Regions from separate parts of the Streptomyces desertarenae genome, predicted to be linked through region 1. Evidence: riboswitches for the same ligand, from Rfam matches in the RefSeq annotation. Region 1 holds a riboswitch; each other region holds the start of a gene.
What was found. Region 1 has a riboswitch for cyclic di-AMP ahead of ACFSJS_RS23555 (transglycosylase family protein). Riboswitches for the same ligand answer to the same signal wherever they lie in the genome.
Positions count from the first base shown of each region.

Region 2: another riboswitch for cyclic di-AMP. It lies ahead of ACFSJS_RS15255 (C40 family peptidase); the one in region 1 lies ahead of ACFSJS_RS23555 (transglycosylase family protein).
Region 3: another riboswitch for cyclic di-AMP. It lies ahead of ACFSJS_RS08295 (transglycosylase family protein); the one in region 1 lies ahead of ACFSJS_RS23555 (transglycosylase family protein).

Region 1 is NZ_JBHUFU010000017.1:42,305-49,108, reverse strand. It holds gene ACFSJS_RS23575 (GtrA family protein) at 1-230, opposite strand, end outside; gene ACFSJS_RS23570 (5-(carboxyamino)imidazole ribonucleotide synthase) at 362-1,516, shown strand; gene purE (5-(carboxyamino)imidazole ribonucleotide mutase) at 1,513-2,064, shown strand; gene ACFSJS_RS23560 (dipeptidase) at 2,066-3,262, shown strand; cyclic di-AMP (ydaO/yuaA leader) riboswitch at 3,581-3,758, shown strand; gene ACFSJS_RS23555 (transglycosylase family protein) at 3,762-5,057, shown strand; gene ACFSJS_RS23550 (VOC family protein) at 5,227-5,610, opposite strand; gene ACFSJS_RS23545 (CGNR zinc finger domain-containing protein) at 5,732-6,298, shown strand; gene ACFSJS_RS23540 (UDP-glucose dehydrogenase family protein) at 6,312-6,804, opposite strand, start outside.
Region 2 is NZ_JBHUFU010000008.1:128,775-135,578, forward strand. It holds gene tap (telomere-associated protein Tap) at 1-329, opposite strand, end outside; gene ACFSJS_RS15240 (hypothetical protein) at 438-839, opposite strand; gene ACFSJS_RS15245 (MarR family winged helix-turn-helix transcriptional regulator) at 982-1,449, shown strand; gene ACFSJS_RS15250 (hypothetical protein) at 1,465-1,863, opposite strand; gene ACFSJS_RS15255 (C40 family peptidase) at 2,040-2,513, opposite strand; cyclic di-AMP (ydaO/yuaA leader) riboswitch at 2,517-2,674, opposite strand; gene ACFSJS_RS15260 (acyl-CoA dehydrogenase family protein) at 3,061-4,314, opposite strand; gene ACFSJS_RS15265 (TetR/AcrR family transcriptional regulator) at 4,477-5,130, shown strand; gene def (peptide deformylase) at 5,198-5,743, opposite strand; gene ACFSJS_RS15275 (MurT ligase domain-containing protein) at 5,852-6,804, shown strand, end outside.
Region 3 is NZ_JBHUFU010000004.1:55,267-62,070, forward strand. It holds gene ACFSJS_RS08285 (histidine phosphatase family protein) at 1-56, shown strand, start outside; gene ACFSJS_RS08290 (NADP-dependent isocitrate dehydrogenase) at 152-2,371, opposite strand; gene ACFSJS_RS08295 (transglycosylase family protein) at 2,569-3,615, opposite strand; cyclic di-AMP (ydaO/yuaA leader) riboswitch at 3,627-3,827, opposite strand; gene ACFSJS_RS08300 (ABC transporter ATP-binding protein) at 4,234-4,986, opposite strand; gene ACFSJS_RS08305 (ABC transporter ATP-binding protein) at 5,030-5,980, opposite strand; gene ACFSJS_RS08310 (thioesterase domain-containing protein) at 5,977-6,804, opposite strand, start outside.

The DNA.
Region 1 (6,804 bases):
TTCTTGTCGGCGTGCCGGTAGGTCCAGTAGCGGTTGCCCAGGTAGTTCGTCGCGATGGCGACCGCGGTGGCTATCACCCCCGACCGCACCGGGGCCAGTCCCAGCCCGTGGATGCAGAGGTTGAAGACCGCGACGTTCACCAGGAAGCCGAGGGCCCCCACCGTGCCGAACCTGGCCACCTCGCGCCGCAGCCTCAGCAACCGGGAGCGCAGTGCGTGCCGTTCACCCATAGTGGTCCACTGCCCCGTTCTCTCGGCTCTCTCGCGGGCCCCGGGGAACGCCGCCGCACCCCCGGCCCGCCATGCTATCCACGGCCCTGCGCCGTACGGGGTACCCGTCGGACGGCGGATAGGCTACGGATGTGACATTTCCTGTGATCGGCATGGTCGGCGGTGGTCAGCTCGCGCGGATGACCCACGAGGCGGGCATCCCGCTCGGCGTCAGGTTCAGGCTGCTCAGCGACACCCCGCAGGACTCCGCGGCGCAGGTCGTGCGCGACGTGGTCGTCGGCGACTACCGCGACCTGGAGACGCTGCGTGACTTCGCCCGGGGCTGCGACGTGATCACCTTCGACCACGAACATGTTCCGACCGAGCACCTCCGCGCCCTGGAGGCGGAGGGCATCCCGGTGCGGCCCGGGGCCGAGGCGCTGGTGCACGCCCAGGACAAGGGGGTGATGCGCGAGAAACTGACCTCGATCGGCGTGCCCTGCCCCCGCCACCGCATCGTGGCCGACCCGGCCGACGCGGCCCGGTTCGCGCGGGAGGGGTCCGCGGACGGCACCGGCGGCTGGCCCGTCGTCCTCAAGACCGTCCGCGGCGGCTACGACGGCAAGGGCGTGTGGGTGGTGCGCTCCGAGGAGGAGGCCGCCGAGCCCTTCCGCGCCGGTGTGCCGGTGCTGGCCGAGGAGAAGGTCGACTTCGTCCGCGAGCTGGCCGCCAACGTGGTGCGCTCCCCGCACGGGCAGGCCGTGGCGTACCCGGTGGTGGAGTCCATCCAGGTGGACGGGGTGTGCGACACGGTGATCGCCCCGGCCCCCGACCTGTCGCCGGAGCTGTCCGCCCGCGCCCAGGAGATGGCGCTGACGGTCGCGAGGGAGCTGGGCGTCGTCGGCCACCTGGCGGTCGAGCTGTTCGAGACCCGCGACGGCCGCATCCTCGTCAACGAGCTGGCCATGCGGCCCCACAACAGCGGCCACTGGACCCAGGACGGCGCGGTGACGTCCCAGTTCGCCAACCACCTGCGGGCCGTTTTGGACCTTCCCCTCGGCGACCCGCGCCCCCGCGCGCCGTGGACGGTGATGGCCAACGTGCTCGGCGGCGACTACCCCGACATGTACCAGGGGTACCTGCACTGCATGGCCCGCGACCCGCGGTTGAAGATCCACATGTACGGAAAGGACGTGAAGCCCGGCCGCAAGGTGGGCCACGTCACCACCTACGGCGACGATCTGGCGGACGTCCGCGAGCGCGCCGCCCACGCCGCCGCCTATCTGCGAGGGACCATCACCGAATGAGCAACGCCCCCAGCTCCGCCTCCGCCCCCGTCGTGGGCATCGTCATGGGCTCCGACTCCGACTGGCCCGTCATGGAGGCCGCGGCCGAGGCCCTGGACGAGTTCGAGGTCCCCTACGAGGTCGACGTGGTCTCCGCGCACCGGATGCCGCACGAGATGATCGACTACGGCGACCGCGCCGCCGGCCGCGGCCTGAAGGCGGTCATCGCGGGCGCGGGAGGGGCGGCCCACCTGCCGGGCATGCTCGCCTCCGTCACCCCGCTGCCGGTGATCGGCGTGCCGGTCCCGCTGCGCCACCTGGACGGGATGGACTCCCTGCTGTCCATCGTGCAGATGCCCGCCGGGGTGCCGGTCGCCACGGTCTCGGTCGGCGGCGCCCGCAACGCCGGGCTGCTCGCGGTCCGCATCCTGGCGGCCCACGACGAGGCGCTGCGGGAGCGGATGGAGGGCTTCCAGGCGGAGCTGCGGGAGCAGGCGCAGGACAAGGGCCGGCGGCTGCGGGCCAAGGTGGCCGCGGGCGGCGCGGGGTTCGGCTTCGGGAGCAAGTGAGGTGGCCCCCGCAGCGGAACTGCTGGAGCGGGCCCGGGAGTTGCTGGCCGTCCACCCCGTCGCCGACGGCCACAACGACCTGCCGTGGGCGCTGCGCGAGCAGGTCGCCTACGACCTGGACCGCCGGGACATCGGGGCCGACCAGTCGGCCCACCTGCACACCGACATCCCGCGGCTGCGCGCCGGCGGGGTGGGGGCGCAGTTCTGGTCCGTCTACGTGCGCACGGACCTGACCGGGGACGCCGCCGTCAGCGCCTGCCTGGAGCAGATCGACGTGGTGCGGCGGCTGGCCGACCGGTACCCGGACGACCTGCGGCTCGCCTTCACCGCCGACGACATGGAGGCGGCGCGGGCCGAGGGCCGCATCGCCTCGCTGATGGGCGCCGAGGGCGGCCACTCGATCAACAACTCCCTGGCCACGCTGCGCGCCCTGTACCGGCTGGGCGTGCGCTACATGACGCTCACCCACAACGACACCATCGACTGGGCGGACTCGGCCACCGACGCCCCCCGCCACGGCGGGCTGACCCGCTTCGGCGAGGAGGTCGTGCGGGAGATGAACCGGCTGGGGATGCTGGTGGACCTCTCCCACACGGCACCGGCCACCATGCGCGACGCGCTGCGGGTCTCCACGGCGCCCGTGCTCTTCTCGCACTCCTCGGCCCGCGCCGTGTGCGACCACCCGCGCAACGTCCCCGACGACGTGCTGGAGGCCCTCGCGGCCAACGGCGGTGTGGCGATGGTCACGTTCGTGCCCAAGTTCGTCCTGCCGGAGGCCGTCGCCTGGACCGCGGCAGCCGACGAGAACATGCGCGCCCACGGCCTGCACCCGCTGGACGGCACCGAGCGGGGGCTCGCGGTCCAGCGCGCCTTCGAGGAGGCCAACCCGCGCCCCGAGGCCACGGCCGCCACGGTCGCCGACCACCTGGACCACATGCGCGAGGTCGCCGGCATCGACCACGTCGGCATCGGCGGCGACTTCGACGGAACGGCCTTCACCCCGTCCGATCTGAGTGATGTGTCCGGATATCCCCATCTGGTGGCGGAGTTGCTCGACCGCCACTGGTCCGAGGCCGACCTCGCCAGGCTCACCTGGAAGAACGCGGTACGGGTGCTCCGCGACGCCGAGGACGTCGCCCGCGGCGAACAGGGCCGCCGCGGCCCGTCCACCGCCACCCTCGAGCAGCTCGACGGCTGAGACGGAGGCCGTCTCGTGATGCACTTCACGGGGCGGCTTTCCCGTTCCGTCGCTCTGCGTGCGGGTCGAGGTGCGTTCGCGTCATCGATCCTGTTCAGGGGCGTGCGTGACGGAGCGCCGGAAGCGGAGAAAAGCACTCAGCGGCACGGTGGCGTCGCGGTGGGTGACGGACCGGCGATCATCAAAGCATCCGAAACGGACGTCATGTGACCCATCGGCTTGTTGCGGCGGAAACGATGTGTTTACCGTTCTGGCCGCGCCGTACGAATGTGCGGCGGCCCGCTGTCGAACGCCGAATCCTGTCAACGGCGGCGGGCTGGACCATCCACACCACCCGATGACAGGAGCGGGGGACCCAAGGTAAGTCGCCGTCCCGGATCCGTGCGGGACGGCTTGGGGTGAAGCCATGCCGCGGCCCAGCGCCGCGGCCGCACATGGCCGGGCAACTCCAGCCCGAACCCGACAGCTCACCTCGCAGGCGTAGGAGAGGAGCACACCTATGTCCGCACGCGGACGTCACCGTCGTATCCGTAACAGCCGCCTCACCCGCCTGTCCCTGGCCATCTCCGTGGGCGGCGCCGGCATGGCCCTTCCCCTGGTCGCCGCCGGCGGAGCCAACGCCGCCTCCGTCGACACCTGGGAGAAGGTCGCCCAGTGCGAGAGCACGGGCAACTGGAGCATCAACACCGGCAACGGCTTCTACGGCGGCCTGCAGTTCACGCAGAGCACCTGGGCCGCCTTCGGCGGCACCGAGTACGCGCCGCGTGCCGACCTCGCCACCAAGGACCAGCAGATAGCCATCGCCGAGAAGGTGCTGGCGGGCCAGGGCCCGGGCGCCTGGCCGGTCTGCTCGGTCAAGGCCGGCCTGACCAAGGGCGGTCCGGCCCCCGCCGTCTCCCCCGACGGCGAGAGCAACCCGACCGAGCAGCGCGAGCAGGCCGCGCCGCAGCGCGCGGACCGCGGTGAGCGCGCCGAGAAGGCCGAGCCCAAGGCCGAGAAGGCCGAGAAGGCTGAGAAGGCTGAGAAGAAGGCCGCGCCGAAGCCGGCGGACCGGGGCGCCTCCTACGAGGTCGTCAGCGGCGACACCCTCTTCAAGATCGCTGCCGCTCAGGACGTCGACGGCGGCTGGCAGCGGATCTACGAGGACAACCGCCAGGTCATCGGCGGCGACCCCGACCTGATCTTCCCGGGCCAGGAGCTGACCCTGGGCGGCGCCGCCACCCAGAAGAAGGCCGCCGCCAAGCCCGAGCAGGCCCCGAAGGCCGAGCCCGAGGCCGAGCAGGCCCCGAAGGCCGAGCCCAAGGCCGAGAAGAAGGCCGAGGCCCCGGCCCAGCAGTCGGCCGAGCGCGCCGACCGCTCCGACCGGAGCGACAGCGGTTCCACCGGCGTCTCCACCGGCTACACCGCCCCGGTGAACGCCGCCCCGTCCGGCTCCTACAAGGCTGCCGGCGCCCGCTGGTCCAACGGCCACACCGGCGAGGACTTCCCCGCCGCCACCGGCACCCCGGTCAAGGCCGTCACCAGCGGCACCGTGGTCTCCGCCGGCTGGGGCGGTGCGTACGGCAACCAGGTCGTCATCCGTCACGACGACGGCCGCTACAGCCAGTACGGCCACCTGTCCTCGATCTCCGTCGGCGCCGGCCAGCGGGTCGGTGTCGGCCAGCAGATCGGCGCGGTCGGCTCCACCGGCAACAGCACCGGTCCGCACCTGCACTTCGAGGTGCGCACCGCTCCCGGCTACGGCTCCGACATCAACCCGCTGGCCTACCTGCGGGCCCACGGCGTCAACATCTGAGCCGGACCGGACCGTCGCAGCACCGCCCGGCCCGCGGCACCGCGGGCCGGGCGGCCCCCTTCCCGGGGCAGCGAGAGGCGGGTGGGGCGTCCGGTGCCCACGGGTACCGGACGCCCCACCCGCCTCGTCCCGTCTCCGGGCTCCGCTCCCGCCCGGGCTCCTGCGGGGGTCAGCCGGTGCAGAGGCAGAAGGGGTGGCCCGCCGGGTCCCGGTAGACCCGGAAGTCACGCCGGCCGCCGTCGTCGCCCTCCAGGAGTTCCGCCCCGAGCTCCAGCACCTCGCGCTCGGCCGCGTCCAGCTCCTCCCTCGGCACGTAGAGGTCGAGGTGGAACTGCTGGGAGCGCTCCGCGCTCGGCCACCGCGGCGGCACGTGGCCCTCGGCCTCCTGGAACGCCAGCGTCCGGCCCGCCAGGGTGCCCGAGTCGAACGTCACCTCCACCCAGCGGCCCTCGCCCTCCACCCGTCCGCCCAGCATCCGGGCGTAGAAGTCGGCGAGCTTCCCGGGCTCCGGGCAGTCCAGTACGACGACGGACCGGAGCGTGTTGATGGCCATGGTGCTCTCCCTCTGCCTGCGGTTTCCGAAGCCCGTTACCTCTTCATGGGGTCAGCCGGTAACGAGTTACCTCATGATGGCTTCCTTTCGGTAACGCGACAAGACCGGTAGCGTGGTCGGCGTGGAAGAGTCCGACGACCGGGATCCCACGCCGCCGGGACTCCGCCTGGTGCGGGACCTGATCAACACCCTGGACGTGGAGACGGGTGCCGACGCGCTCGCCGCCGCGGACGGCCTCGCCGTCTTCGCGCACGACCACGGGTTGACCGGACGGTTCACGGCCAAACAGGACCGTGCGGACGTCATCCGGTTGCGCGAGGGGCTGCGCGCCGCCTGCCTGGCCCACACCGGCGCGCCCGTGCCCGCGGAACGGCTGGCCGAACTGGACGCGCTGCTGCGCAGGGCCCCCCTCACGCTCGCCCTCGACCGGGACGGGGCGGCGTCCCTCGCCCCCGCCGAGGGGCTCGCCGGCGCCCTCGTCCTCACCGCCCGGGTCGCGGCCGCCGTCGCCGCCGCGGCCTTCGACGGCACCTGGCGGCGGCTGAAGGTCTGCGAGGCCCACGACTGCCGGTGGGCCTACTACGACCGCAGCCCGGCCGGCCGCAGGCGCTGGTGCACCATGGCCGTCTGCGGCAGCCGGGCGAAGATGCGGACCTACCGCGCGCGGCGGGCCTCCGGCGCGGCCTGAAGCCCCGCGGGGCCTACGCCGTCGGACGCCCCAGCGCCCGGAAGAACCAGCCCGCCTTGCGCCACAGCGCCGGGTCCAGGGTGTTGCGGCCGTCCAGGATGCGCCGCTGCGCCACGGCCTCGCCCAGCACCTGCGGGTCCAGCTCCCGGAACTCCCGCCACTCCGTCAGGTGGAGCACCACGTCCGCCCCGCGCACCGCCTCCAGCGCGCTGTCGGCGTACGCCAGGGTGGGGAAGATCCGGCGGGCGTTCTCCATCCCCTTCGGGTCGTACACCGTCACCTGGCCGCCCTGGAGGTGGATCTGCCCCGCCACGTTCAGCGCCGGCGAGTCGCGCACGTCGTCGGAGTCCGGCTTGAACGTCGCGCCCAGCACCGCCACCCGCTGCCCCAGGAACGCGCCCCCGACCGTCTCGCGGGCCAGGTCCACCATGTGGGAGCGGCGGCGCATGTTGATCGAGTCGACCTCCCGCAGGAAGGTGAGCGCCTGGTCCGCGCCCAGCTCGCCG
Region 2 (6,804 bases), on a different contig from region 1:
GCCCCGGGGGCCGGGTGCGCCCCGGAAGCGTCCCCGGGGGCGGGGGCGGCTTCCGCTCCGCCCGTTCCGGCGTCCTCCCCGGGGAACCTCTCGGCCCAGCCCTCCAGCAGCCGCGCGTACGCCTCGCGCTTGGGGGGGCGCGGCTCACTGCGGCCGCTCTCCCAGCCGAGCACCGTCTCCCTGCGCACCCCGAAGACGTCCGCCAGTTCGCCCTGGGACACTCCGGCTGCTCGGCGCAGCCGCTTGCGCTCGGCGGGGGGCGGGAGTTCGTTGGGGCGGGCCAACAGGGCGTCCACCGCTGCCAGTAGCTGATCCCGCTCGTTGGGCATGGGCACCTCCGCGTCCGAGCCTAGCTTTCCGCACGCGAGGGCCCGTGCAGCGCCCGTACCCTCCCGTCCTGCGAGGGGCGGGAGGGTACGGCCGCCGGAGCCGTCCGGTCAGCGCTGGGTGAGGCTCAGCCGCACCTCCACCTCCTGGTCGCCGGAGATCCGGGGTTCGGCCGCCACGTCGTAGAGGCCGGCCAGGGCCTCCTGGACCTGCCGCACCGCGTCGGGGCTGCCGCTGAGGTCGGCCTCGACCGCCTCGCCCAGCGCCGGGGCCTCGCCCGCCTCGCCGCGCGTGCGGACGTCGACCGTCCCCGTCCAGAACCTCCGCTCGCCGCCTCCCCCTCCGGCCCCGCGGTGGCCGTCCCCCAGCTGGGGCGATCGGGGGAAGAGCGATCCGAGGGCGGTGAAGACGGCCTCGGCGTCCGGGGCGGTGCAGTGGGGCAGCTCGATCTCGACCTGGCACACGTCCTGTCCGCCGGTCTGCGCGGTCTGTCCGCTCTGTTCAGTGCTCATAGCCCCACCTGTACCCCGGTGCGGGCGATGGTCACAGCCCGATCGGAAGGCTTGCGGTCCGTTCGGGTCGGCCGGGCGGAGAAGACCCCTCGGCGCCCGGTTTCCTCGTGGGTGCGACCAACGTCCTTGTTAGGCTCCCCGCATGGACCCGACGGCCTGCGATGCCGCGCCCACCCGGCTGAGGAACACTCCGAGCTGGCTGCTGTCGCAGCTGACGGCGCACGCCCACCGGCTGGTGTGGGACGCGTTCTCCGCCACCGACGACCGCCGCTACCACTACGCCCTGCTCGCCGCCGTGGAGGAGTACGGTCCGGCCAGCCAGGCCGCGCTGGGGCGCCGCTGCGGCATCGACCGCAGCGACGTGGTCGCCGCGCTCAACGAACTGGCCGACCGGGGCCTGGTCACCCGTTCCCCCGATCCGGCGGACCGGCGGCGCAACATCGTCTCCGTCACCCCCGGGGGGCGCCGGCACCTGGAGCGGCTCGACGAGGTGCTGGGCCGGGCGCAGGACGAGCTGCTGGCCGGTCTCTCCGCGGACGAGCGCGGGCAGTTGGTGCGGCTGCTGCAGCGGGCCCTGGAGCACCACGCGCCGTCCCGCCGGGAGGAGTGAGGGCGCGGGCGTCCCTCACCCGTACGGGTGGCGGGGCACGGAGGTGGCCCACGGGCCCGGCCCGCCGGACACCTCCTCGCGGCGCCCGGGGTGCGGCTCCCCGGTGCGGGCCTCCTCCAGCGTCGCCCACCGGGACGGGATGCCGTCCGGCTCGGCGACGGGCACCGGGCACACCCGGAAGTGCCAGGGGGCCGGGATCTGCGGTGGCGCGCAGAGGTCCTTCGCGGGGGTGGGCAGGGGGCCCTCCCGCTCGGGGGCGTACTCGCTCCAGCCGTAGCGCGCGGAGTCCTGCGCGATCTCGGCGTCCAGCACCCAGGTGGTCCCGGCGCCTCCCGCGGCGAGCGCCGCCCATCCGGCGGCCAGGAGCAGCCTCGCCCTCCCCGCCCTCCCTGTCCCGGTTCCGCCCGGTTCCACGGCTCCGCCCCCTTCCCCCGCCGCGCCGGCGGGACGCGGACCACTCTAGGGGCGCCGCCGGAGCGGCCGCGCGGTACCGGCCTCCTACCGCACCGGCGCGGGGCCGCCGGGGCGGGGCGGGGCGGGCCCGGACGGGCCGGGCGGTCCCGGTGGGATCCGCCCGGCCCGTCCCGGTGTCACCTCACGCGCCCGTAACGCACGCTCTTGGTCCAGATCCGCTCCTTGCGGACGGTCTTGCCCGGCTTCGGGGAGTGCCAGACCCTGCCCTCCCCGGCGTAGATGCCGACGTGGTAGACGCTGCCGCCGGAGTGGAAGAAGACCAGGTCGCCCTTCTTGCGGGAACCGGCGGAGATCTTCTTGGCGCGGTTGTACTGGGCGGCCGCGGTGCGCGGCAGCTTCTTGCCCGCCTTCTTGTACGAGTACTGGGTGAGTCCCGAGCAGTCGAACCGGTTGGGGCCCGCGGCGCCGTACTGATAGGGCGACCCCTTCTTGGAGGCCGCGACCTTGAGCGCCTTGCTCGCGGGGGTGGCCGCCTCGGCCTCGGGGGTGGCCGACGGGATCAGCGCCGTCCCCGCCAGGGTGACGGCGGTGACGGCGGTGGTGATGCCCACTCGGGACAGCCGTCCTGCTATGGGTGCGTGCGCAGACATGAGTGAACCCTTCGTCATACGCCTGCGAAAGATGACCTGTCGGGTTCGGGCCGGCGAAGTTGCCCGGCCACCTGATGTGGCTTCACCCCAAGGACCGCGTCGTGCGGCGCGGTCCGCCGTGCTCGGGTCTCCCGCTCCTGCCGTCTCGTCGTCAGTCCGTCTTCTCACCCGGGCGGCGGCAGGATTCGGCGTCCGTCCGAGCGGCCCCGCCCTTCTGCGGGGACTTGCAGTTGTCTACGGATACTGCGTCAAAAACAGTCCGGATTGGGCGAGCGAAGGTCTTTTGTGAACATGATCACTCGTGTGTCCCGCGGTGCGGATCGCTCTCCCCGGCCGGTGCGCACCGCCCCCCGAGGGGCTCTGACCAGCAGCCTCCGGGTCCGGTCGGGGCGGCGCGCGCCACGGGAGGCGCACGGCCGGGCGGGAGGGGCGCCACCGCGATCACCCCGAATGGCTGCCGCCGTGTCGGGTGACCGCGGCGGGTCGCGGCGCGGTCCGGCCGCACGCCGGCGGCACCGGCCCGCCCGGGCACCGGGCGGGCCGGACGTCAGCGGATGTGCACGCCGGAGATCGCGCGGGCGATGACCAGGCGCTGGATCTCGCTGGTGCCCTCGAAGACGGTGTAGACCGCGGCGTCCCGGTGCATGCGCTCCACCGGGTACTCCCGGGTGAAGCCGTTGCCGCCGAGGATCTGCATCGCCTGGGCCGTGACGGACCTGGCCGTCTCGCCGGCGAACAGCTTGGACATCGACCCCTCGGCCGCCTCGAACGGCTTGCCCGCGGCCGCCATCCACGAGGCGCGCCACACCAGCATCCGGGCGGCGTCGACACGGGTGCGCATGTCGGCGAGCTGGAAGGCGACGCCCTGGTTGTCGATGATCGGACGGCCGAACTGCACCCGGGTCTTGGCGTACTCCAGGGCGATCTCACAGGCGGCGCGGGCGATGCCGACGGCCTGGGCGCCCACGGCCGGGCGGGACGCCTCGAAGGTGGCCATCGCGGCGTTCCCCACCCTCTCCCCGCCCCCGGCGGAGGACGCCCCCGCGCCGTCCTTCCGCGCCCGCTCGCGGGCGCGGGCCAGACGCTCGTCGAGCTTCTCCTTGCCGCCCAGCAGGCAGTGGCCCGGGACCCGGACGTCGTCCAGGACGACCTCGGCGGTGTGGGAGGCGCGGATGCCGTGCTTCTTGAACTTCTGCCCCTGGGAGAGGCCCGGGGTGTTCGGCGGGACGATGAACGAGGCGTGGCCCCTGGAGCCGAGTTCGGGGTCGACGACGGCGACGACGACGTGGACGTTCGCGATGCCGCCGTTGGTCGCCCAGGTCTTGGTGCCGTTGAGCACCCACTCGTCCCTGGCCTCGTCGTAGACCGCGCGGGTGCGCATCGCGGAGACGTCCGACCCGGCGTCCGGCTCGGAGGAGCAGAAGGCGGCGACCTTCACGTCGCTCGCGTCGCCGTACATCTGGGGGATCCAGGTGCCGATCTGCTCCTCGGTGCCGTTGGCGAGCACGCCGACGGCCGCCAGCCCGGTGCCGACGATCGACAGGCCGATGCCCGCGTCGCCCCAGAACAGCTCCTCCATCACCATCGGGATGCTCAGTCCGGTGGGGTCGAAGTACTGCTGGGCGTAGAAGTCGAGCGAGTACAGACCGATCTTGGCGGCCTCCTGGATGACGGGCCAGGGAGTCTCCTCGCGTTCGTCCCACTCGGCGGCGGCGGGGCGCATGACGTCGGCCGCGAAGCCGTGGATCCAGTCCCGCACGGCCTTCTGGTCGTCGTTGAGGTCGAGTGCGAACTCCGCCATGGAAGCCCCTCCATCCGTTGTTACTAGCGGTAACGCGACCATGTTACCGGCCGGTGTGCCGTCGACCGCCGCTCGGCGGTCCGTCCCGCCGCTCCCGCCGGGTGTTACGTTGCGCGAGGGCGGAGCAGAGCGAGGCACACCGGAACGGGGAGGCCAGGGCAGATGGGGACCACACGGCAGGACAGACCCCAGGAGGGCCGGCGCGGCACCGCCGAGCGCCGCCGCAGGGAGCTGCTGGAGGCGGCCGAGCGGGTGGTGCTGCGGGACGGCCCCGGTGCCTCGATGAACGCCATCGCCGCCGAGGCCGGGATCACCAAGCCCATCCTCTACCGGCACTTCGGCGACAAGGGCGGCCTCTACCGCGCCCTGGCCGTGCGGCACACCGACGCCCTGGTGGACTCCCTGCGCACCGCGCTGGACGAACCCACCGACCGGCGCGAGCGCGTGGAGGCCGCCCTGGACACCTACCTGGCCGCCATCGAGGCCCGGCCCCAGGTGTACCGCTTCCTGATGCACCCGGCCGAGGAGTCCGGCGGCGAGCGGGGCTTCGACGTCGGGCAGCACTCGGCGCCGCTGCTGCGCCGGCTCGGCGAGGAACTGGCCACCGTCATCGCCGAACGCGTCGACGCCGGCTCCGCGGCCGAGGAGCGGGCCCGGGTGTGGGGGCACGGCATCGTCGGCATGATGCACGCCGCCGGCGACTGGTGGCTGGGTGAGCGGCCCTGCCCCCGGGAGCAGCTCGTGGGGCACCTGGCGGACCTGCTGTGGGGCGCCCTGGCCACCGCGGACGACCGCGAGGGCGGCCCCGGCTTCTGACGCGGCCCCGGCGTCCGGGGCGCCTCCCGCCGGCCGGTGCCGCCCCGCCGGAACCCCGCCCGCGGCGCTACCCCTGCGCCCGCGGCACCCTCCGGCGCACCGCCCGCAGCACCCGGCGGCGGCGCGGCCCCGCCAGGCGGTCGGGGTAGACGGTGCCCTCCAGGTGGTCGCACTCGTGCTGGAGGCAGCGGGCGAAGAAGCCGCTCCCCTCGATCCGCACCGGCGCCCCGGCGGCGTCGACCCCCTCCACCACCGCGAGGTCGTGGCGCGGCACCGGCGCCTCCGCACCGGGCAGCGACAGGCAGCTCTCCGGACCGCGTACGATGGCGCCCCCGGCCTCCACCAGACGGGGGTTGACCACGTGGCCCAGGTGGCGGCGGTCCTCGTCGTCCGGGCAGTCGTAGACGAAGATCCGCAGGGGGACGCCGACCTGATTGGCCGCCAGGCCCACACCGTGCGCGGCGTACATCGACGCGAAGAGGTCCTCCACCAGGCGGGCCGTCTCCGCGCCGAATTCCGTCACCTCCGCGCACGCCGCGTGCAGGACCTGTTCGCCCAGCGTCCGCAGGGGGCGGACGGAGCCGGAGCTTCCGGGAATGCTGCCGCGGTGCATGGGCGCCACACTACGCCGTGCTGATCATCCCCGGGTGGCGCGGTGCGGGACCGGGAGAGGACCTCGGTAGGCTGATGCCCGATCCAGGGGCAAGGAGGGACAAGGACGATGGCAGGCAACACGGAGCCGCTGCCGCCGCGGGCCAAGCTGGCCGTGACGGCGGGCAAGGCCGCCGCGGCGGTGTCGCGGGCCGCGGGCCGCGGCAGCGGATCGGTGATCGGCGGAAAGGTGGCGCTCAAACTCGACCCCGACCTGCTGGCCCGGCTCGCCCAGAACCTGGACGTCGTCCTGGTGTCGGCGACCAACGGGAAGACCACCACGACCCGGCTGATCGCCGAGGCGCTGCGCGCCGCGGGGCCGGTCGTCTCCAACGCGCTGGGCGCCAACATGCCCGCGGGCATCACCGCGGCGCTCGCCGGGGGCGGCGACGCCCGCTACGGCGTCATCGAGGTCGACGAGAAGTACCTCTCCGCGGTCGCCCGCGACGTGACGCCCAAGGCCATCGCCCTGCTCAACCTCTCCCGCGACCAGCTCGACCGCGCCGCCGAGACCCGGATGCTCGCCGAGCGGTGGCGCGAGGGCCTGTCCGGCTCCAAGGCCGTGATCGTGGCCAACGCCGACGACCCGCTGGTGGTGTGGGCCGCCTCCTCCTCGCCGAACGTGGTGTGGGTGGCCGCCGGCCAGGAGTGGAAGGACGACGCCTGGTCCTGCCCCGCCTGCGGCGGTGTGATGCAGCGCCCCGGCGACGACTGGTTCTGCGGCGAGTGCGGCTTCCGCCGCCCCACCCCGAGCTGGGCGCTCTCCGGCGACCACGTGCTGGACCCGCACGGTTCGGCCTGGCCGATCCGCCTGCAGCTCCCCGGCCGCGCCAACAAGGCCAACGCCACCACCTCCGCGGCCGTCGCCGCCGCCTTCGGCGTTCCGCCGCAGACGGCGCTGGAGCGCATGTACTCGGTGACCGCGGTGGCCGGCCGCTACGACGTGGTGTCCTACCAGGGGCGGGAGCTGCGGCTGCTGCTGGCCAAGAACCCGGCCGGCTGGCTGGAGACGTTCTCGCTGAT
Region 3 (6,804 bases), on a different contig from region 1:
TCAACGACCACGCCCACTTCGCCGGGGACCGGCGCCCGCTGCTCACCTACCGCTGACCGCGGCCACCGGGGCGGCGCGGACCGGACGGGAACCGCCCCGGCCGGACCGGGGTCCGGCCGGGGCGGGAAGCGCACCCGGGAGGGGCGGCCCGTCAGGCCAGCGAGGCGATGGCCTCGTTGAAGGTCCGCGACGGGCGCATGACCGCCGAGGCCTTGGCCGGGTCGGGGCGGTAGTAGCCGCCGATGTCCGCCGGGGAGCCCTGGACCGCGGCCAGCTCCTCGACGATCTTCTGCTCTTTCTCGGTCAGCGTCCGGGCGAGCGGGGCGAACGCCGCGGCGAGCTCGGCGTCGTCGGTCTGCTCGGCCAGCTCCCGAGCCCAGTACAGGGCCAGGTAGAAGTGGCTGCCGCGGTTGTCGATGCCGCCCAGGCGGCGGCTGGGCGACTTGTCCTCGCTCAGGAAGGTGGCCGTGGCGCGGTCGAGGGTGTCGGCGAGCACCTGGGCGCGCGCGTTGCCCGTGGTCTGCGCGAAGTGCTCGAAGCTGACGGCCAGGGCCAGGAACTCGCCCAGGCTGTCCCAGCGCAGGTAGTTCTCCTTGACCAGCTGCTGGACGTGCTTGGGCGCGGAGCCGCCGGCGCCGGTCTCGAACAGGCCGCCGCCGTTCATCAGCGGGACGACCGAGAGCATCTTGGCGCTGGTGCCCAGCTCCAGGATCGGGAAGAGGTCGGTCAGGTAGTCACGGAGCACGTTGCCGGTGACGGAGATGGTGTTCTCGCCGCGGCGGATGCGCTCCAGGGAGAACTTGATGGCGTCCACCGGCGCCATGATCTCGATCCGGAGGCCCTCGGTGTCGTGCTCGGGCAGGTAGGCCCGGACCTTCTCGATCAGCTTGGCGTCGTGGGCGCGGCCCTCGTCCAGCCAGAACACGGCCGGGTCGCCGGTGGCGCGGGCGCGGGTGACGGCGAGCTTGACCCAGTCGCGGATCGGGGCGTCCTTGGTCTGGCACATGCGGAAGATGTCGCCGGCGCCGACCGTCTGCTCCAGGACGACGTTCCCCTCGTCGTCGGTGACCCGCACCGTGCCGGTGGTGGGGATCTCGAAGGTCTTGTCGTGGCTGCCGTACTCCTCGGCCTTCTGGGCCATCAGACCGACGTTGGGCACCGAGCCCATGGTGGCCGGGTCGAAGGCGCCGTTGGCGCGGCAGTCCTCGATGACGGCCTGGTAGATGCCGGCGTAGGAGCTGTCGGGCAGGACGGCGAGGGTGTCGGCCTCCTGGCCGTCGGGGCCCCACATGTGGCCGGAGGTGCGGATCATCGCCGGCATGGAGGCGTCGACGATGACGTCGCTGGGGACGTGCAGGTTGGTGATGCCGCGGTCGGAGTCGACCATGGCCAGGTCCGGGCCCTCGTTCAGCTCGGCCTCGAAGGACTCCTTGATCTTCGCGCCCTCGGGCAGCGCCTCCAGGCCCTTGAAGATGGTGCCCAGGCCGTCGTTGGGGCTCAGGCCGGCCGCGGCGAGGGTCTCGCCGTACTCGGCGAACGTCTTCGGGAAGAAGGCGCGCACCACGTGGCCGAAGATGATCGGGTCGGAGACCTTCATCATGGTGGCCTTCAGGTGCACGGAGAACAGCACGCCCTCGGCCTTGGCGCGCTCGACCTGCTTCTTCAGGAACTCGCGCAGGGCCGCGACGCGCATGACGGCGGCGTCGACGACCTCACCGGCCAGGACGGGCACGGACTCGCGCAGGACGGTGGTGCTGCCGTCGTCGCCGACCAGCTCGATGCGCAGCGAGCCGTCCTTGCCGACGACCGCGGACTTCTCGGTGGAGCGGAAGTCGTCGACGCCCATGGTCGCGACGTTCGTCTTGGAGTCGGGGGTCCAGGCGCCCATGCGGTGCGGGTGGGCCTTGGCGTAGTTCTTCACCGAGGCGGGGGCGCGGCGGTCGGAGTTGCCCTCGCGCAGCACCGGGTTGACGGCGCTGCCCTTGACCTTGTCGTAGCGGGCGCGGATCTCGCGCTCCTCGTCGGTCCTGGGGTCGTCCGGGTAGTCCGGCAGGGCGTACCCCTGCTCCTGCAGTTCGGCGATCGCGGCCTTCAGCTGCGGGATCGAGGCCGAGATGTTGGGCAGCTTGATGATGTTCGCGCCGGGGGTCCTGGCCAGCTCGCCGAGTTCGGAGAGCGCGTCACCGATCCGCTGCTCCTCCTTGAGGTACTCGGGGAAGAGCGCGATGATCCGGCCCGCCAGGGAGATGTCACGGCTCTCCACGGCGACACCGGCCTTGGAGGCGTAGGCCTCGATCACCGGCAGGAACGAATAGGTCGCCAGGGCCGGGGCCTCGTCGGTGTGTGTGTAGATGATGGTCGAGTCAGTCACCGTGTGCTCCGCTCCACGTCTGCAACATTGCTCGACATCAAGATATCCCGTGACCGGCCCTCCCTCTAAGGGACCCTGCCCCTCCGGCCCCTCCGGGGCGCCCGGCGGGCCCGCCCCGCGGCCGGGACGGCCGCGGCCGCCCGGCGCCGCCCCGTGCGGGAGGGCGGCACCGGGCGGCCGGGACCGGTCGGTGCGGATCAGTACGGGCCGTTGACGTTGTCAATCGAGCCGTAGCGGTCGGCCGCGTAGTTGCAGGCCGCCACGATGTTGGCCACCGGGTCGTACTGGCTGTCGGCCGTGCCCGCGACGTGGTAGGCGTCGAAGGTCGGCTTGATGACCTGGAGCAGGCCGATGGAGGGGGTGCCGCGCTGGGCGTTGATGTCCCAGTTGTTGACCGCGTTCGGGTTGCCGCCCGACTCCCTCATGATGTTGCGGTGGATCCCCTCGTAGGTGCCGGGGATGCCGTTGGCCCGCATGATGGCCAGGGCCTCGCGGATCCAGCCGTCCAGGTTGTCCGGGTAGCTCTCGGCGGGCTGCTGCGCGGTCTGCCGGGCGTCGGGGCCCGCCTGCGCGCGCTGCGAGCGGTCGGCGCGGTCGGCACCGGTCCGGTCCGTCCGCAGGGTGAGCTCCTGACCGGGGAGGATCAGGTGCGGGTCGGCGCCCACGGTCTCCCGGTTGGCCTCGTAGACGGCCTCCCAGCCGCCCTCGACGCCGTGGTCGGTGGCGATCCCGTGGAGGGTGTCGCCGCTGACGACGGTGTAGGAGTCCGCGGCTGCGGTCTTCCCCTTCCCGCCGCTCTTCCCGGCCGGGGCGGCGGAGCCCGTCTGCGGGGCGGGGTCGTTGCCGGGCGTGCTGCCGTCCCGGCCGAGTCCGGCCGCGGGGCCGCAGGTGGGCCAGGCCCCCGGGCCCTGGAGTTCGAGCAGCTTCTCGGCGGCGGCGATCTGCTGCTCCTTGGTGGCCAGGTCGGCGCGCTGGGCGTACCGGGTGCCGCCGGCGGCCTCCCAGCTGGACTGCGAGAACTGCAGCCCGCCGTAGTAGCCGTTCCCGGTGTTGACGGACCAGTTGCCGCTGCTCTCGCACTCGGCGACCTTCTCCCACACGGAGACGGAGGCCGCGTTGGCGCTCCCCGCGGCGACCACCGGAGCCGCGATTCCCGCGCCGCCGGCCGCGGCGACCAGGGAGATGCGGGAGAGTTGACGGGTTATCAGGGGCTTGCGCGGACGGCGGTGGCGACCACGAGACATGGGTGTGAGTCCTCTCCCACGCCTGCGAGGTTAGCTGTCGGATTCGGGCCGGAGCAGCCCGGCCTCTCCCCGGTGCCCAAGGGCACCCGGAGACAAGGCTTCACCCCGAGCCGGACCGCCGGAAAACGCGCGGTCACGGCACTTACTCGGTTTCCCCGCTCCTGCCGCGGTCGACTGCGCTCCCTCCACCGGCCGGGCGGCAGGATTCGGCGTCCCGGCGGTGGAACCCCCGCGATGCAGCGGAGGCGAGGACACATAAACACAACCGATTCACGGAGACAAGGGACGGAAAAGCCGCGGTCCGCGAATGTGTCACCGAGCCGTGGATTTCGACCGCGGTGCGCACAGGATCTTCACCGGGGCGCGGCACCCCGGAGGAATCGAAAGGCGGTCAGATACCCGCTCACGGCGGACAGTCCGAAGGGAGGGAATATCGATCTTCCATTCCGGGAAGGCGGAGGAGGCCGCATGTGTGACTCCCGGCACACCTTCGGCGGCCGCTCGCTCATATCGCCCCATTGCGCGCCTATCGGTTCTATCTCCCAGGCGGGAGAAAACAGCCCGATTCACTGGATTACCGCCCCGCCGCCCCGGTGTCCGGCGGGCCCGGGACCGTCCTCACCGCTGCCCGGCCCCCTCCGCCTCCCCGGCCAGCAGGCCGTCCCGCAGCTCGAACACCCGGTCCGCGCGCTCCAGCAGGTCCTCGTCGTGCGTGGTCACCAGGGCGGTGGCGCCCTCGTCCTCCACCGCGGCGCGCAGCAGGTCCGTCACCACCCGGCGGGTCTCCGCGTCCAGCTGGCTCGTCGGCTCGTCCGCGATCAGCAGCGCCGGGCGATTCGCCAGCGCCCGGGCGATCGCCACCCGCTGCTGCTGGCCGCCGGAGAGTTCCCCGGGCCGCTGGGCGGCGTGCTCGGCCAGTCCGACCAGGGAGAGCAGGTGCCCCACCCTCTCCTCGCGCTCGCGCCAGGGGGTGCGGAGCAGCCTCAGCGGGACGCCCACGTTCTCCGCCGCGGTCAGAACGGGGACCAGCCCGAAGTTCTGGAAGACGAACCCGATCCGCTCGCGCCGGAGCCGCAGCAGCCGCTTCTCACCGGCCCGGGACAGGTCGGTGCCGTCCACCACGACCTGCCCGCCGTCGGGCCGGTCCAGGCCGCCGACCAGGTTCAGCAGCGTCGTCTTCCCCACGCCCGAGGGCCCGCGGACGGCCACCAGCTCGCCCCGCGGCACCTCCAGGTCCACCCCGCGCAGGGCGTGCACGGCGGCCGGTCCGCCGCCGTAGGTGCGCACCAGGCCCCGTACGGTGACCATCGCCTCCGGTCCCGTCCGCTCCCGCTCGCCCCGTGCGGGCGTCCCGGCGCTGCTCACGGGCATGTCGTCCTCCGCCTCCGCGGTCGTCGGTCTGCGCTTCGCCGGCCTACCCGGCATGGGAGTCGTCCCGGTGGACGGTGATGTGGTCCGGCTGCAGGGCGACGCGGGCCCGGTTGCGGATCGCCAGCTTCTCGGCGAACCCGGCCGGCAACTGGAGACGGCCCGCCCGGTCGACCGTGACGTACTCCTGGGCCACCACGACCTCGGTGCCGTGCTCGTCGACCGCCGCCCGGCGCAGCACCTCCGAGGAGGTCCGCCCGTCGCGGATGGCGACGGTGCGGCGGACGGCCGAGGCGACCGACGCGTCGTGCGTGACGATCAGGACGGTGGTGCCCAGCTCCTCGTTGACCGTGCGCATGGCCGCGAGGATCTCGTCCGCCGACCGCGAGTCCAGCTCGCCGGTCGGCTCGTCGGCCAGCAGCAGGGCCGGGGAGTTGGCCAGCGCCACGGCGATGGCCACGCGCTGCTGCTCACCGCCGGACATCCGCTCCGGCCGGCGATCGTGGCAGTGGCCGACGCCGAGCAGCTCCAGCAGCTCCCGGACCCGTCCGGCCCGCTGCCGCCGCGGCACCCGGTCACGGGCCAGCTGCATGGGCAGGCAGACGTTCTGCGCGGCCGTCAGGTAGGGCAGCAGGTTGCGCGCCGCCTGCTGCCAGACGAACCCCACCACCTCGCGCCGGTAGCGCAACCGGGCGGCCGCGTCCATCGCCACCAGGTCGAACCCGGCGACCTCGGCGGCCCCCGCCGAGGGCGTGTCCAGTCCGGCCAGGATGTTCAGCAGGGTGGACTTGCCGCTGCCGGAGGCCCCGACGAGAGCGGTCAGCTCCCCCGGCCCGACGACCAGGTCGAGGCCCTGGAGCGCCTGCACCTCGACGCCGTCCGCCGTGAAGATGCGCACCAGCCGGTCGCAGACGACCAGCGCCTCCCGCCCGGGCCGGGCCCCGCCGCGGGACCGCGCCGCCGTCCCGTCCGCCGCGGCCGCCGTCGGTCCGCTCATTCCCGCTCCCCCGTCCTCAAGCGTTCTGCCTCCTCACGCACGCCGCCCGTCCCGGCCTGCACGGCCGCGACCACGCAGGTCAGGGCGAGCAGCAGCAGCGACGGCCACACCAGCGACCCCGCGTCGGGCACCAGCGCCGCCCGCACGGTCTCCTCGCCGGCGGCACGCACCTGCGCGGTGAAGGCCAGCGGCGTCAGGTCCACACCGGGCCGCAGCAGCGCCACGGTCGCCGGCGCCGCCACCGCCCCGCCCACCACCCCGAGCACCGCCAGGGGCAGCGTCTCGGCCCACACCAGGGCGCGGCCCTGGCCCCGGCTCGCCCCCATCGCCCGCAGCCGGGCCAGGAGCGTCCGGCGCCCGGGGGCCGACTGCAGCAGCCACAGCAGCAGCGCCAGCGCACCGTAGCCGATGCCCGCGGCCACCGCCGCCGCGTGCACCAGCCGGGTGCCGTCCTGCAGCGGACCGGACTCGTAACCGGCCTCCCGCTCCGCGCGCACGGTCACCGTCACGTCCTCCCCCTCCTCCCCGGCCGCGGCCCGCAGGGCGCGGCCGTCCAGCCCGGTACCGCTCACCAGCACCGTGGTGGGGCGCAGCGCGTGGCTGCCGCGCCGGTCGGGGTGCGCCCCGGCGAAGGCGGCGGACGACACCACCGCGAACTCCCCGGTGACGGCGGGGGTGCGGCCGCGGACGGCGACGGCCCGGACGGGCGTGTCGCCGACGACGGCGTCGACCTCCGCCTCCCCGCCCTCGCCCAGGGCCTCCGCCAGGCCGGGCGAGACGACCGCGGGCACCGCTGCGCCCTCCCCGCCGGCCCGGCCCAGCTC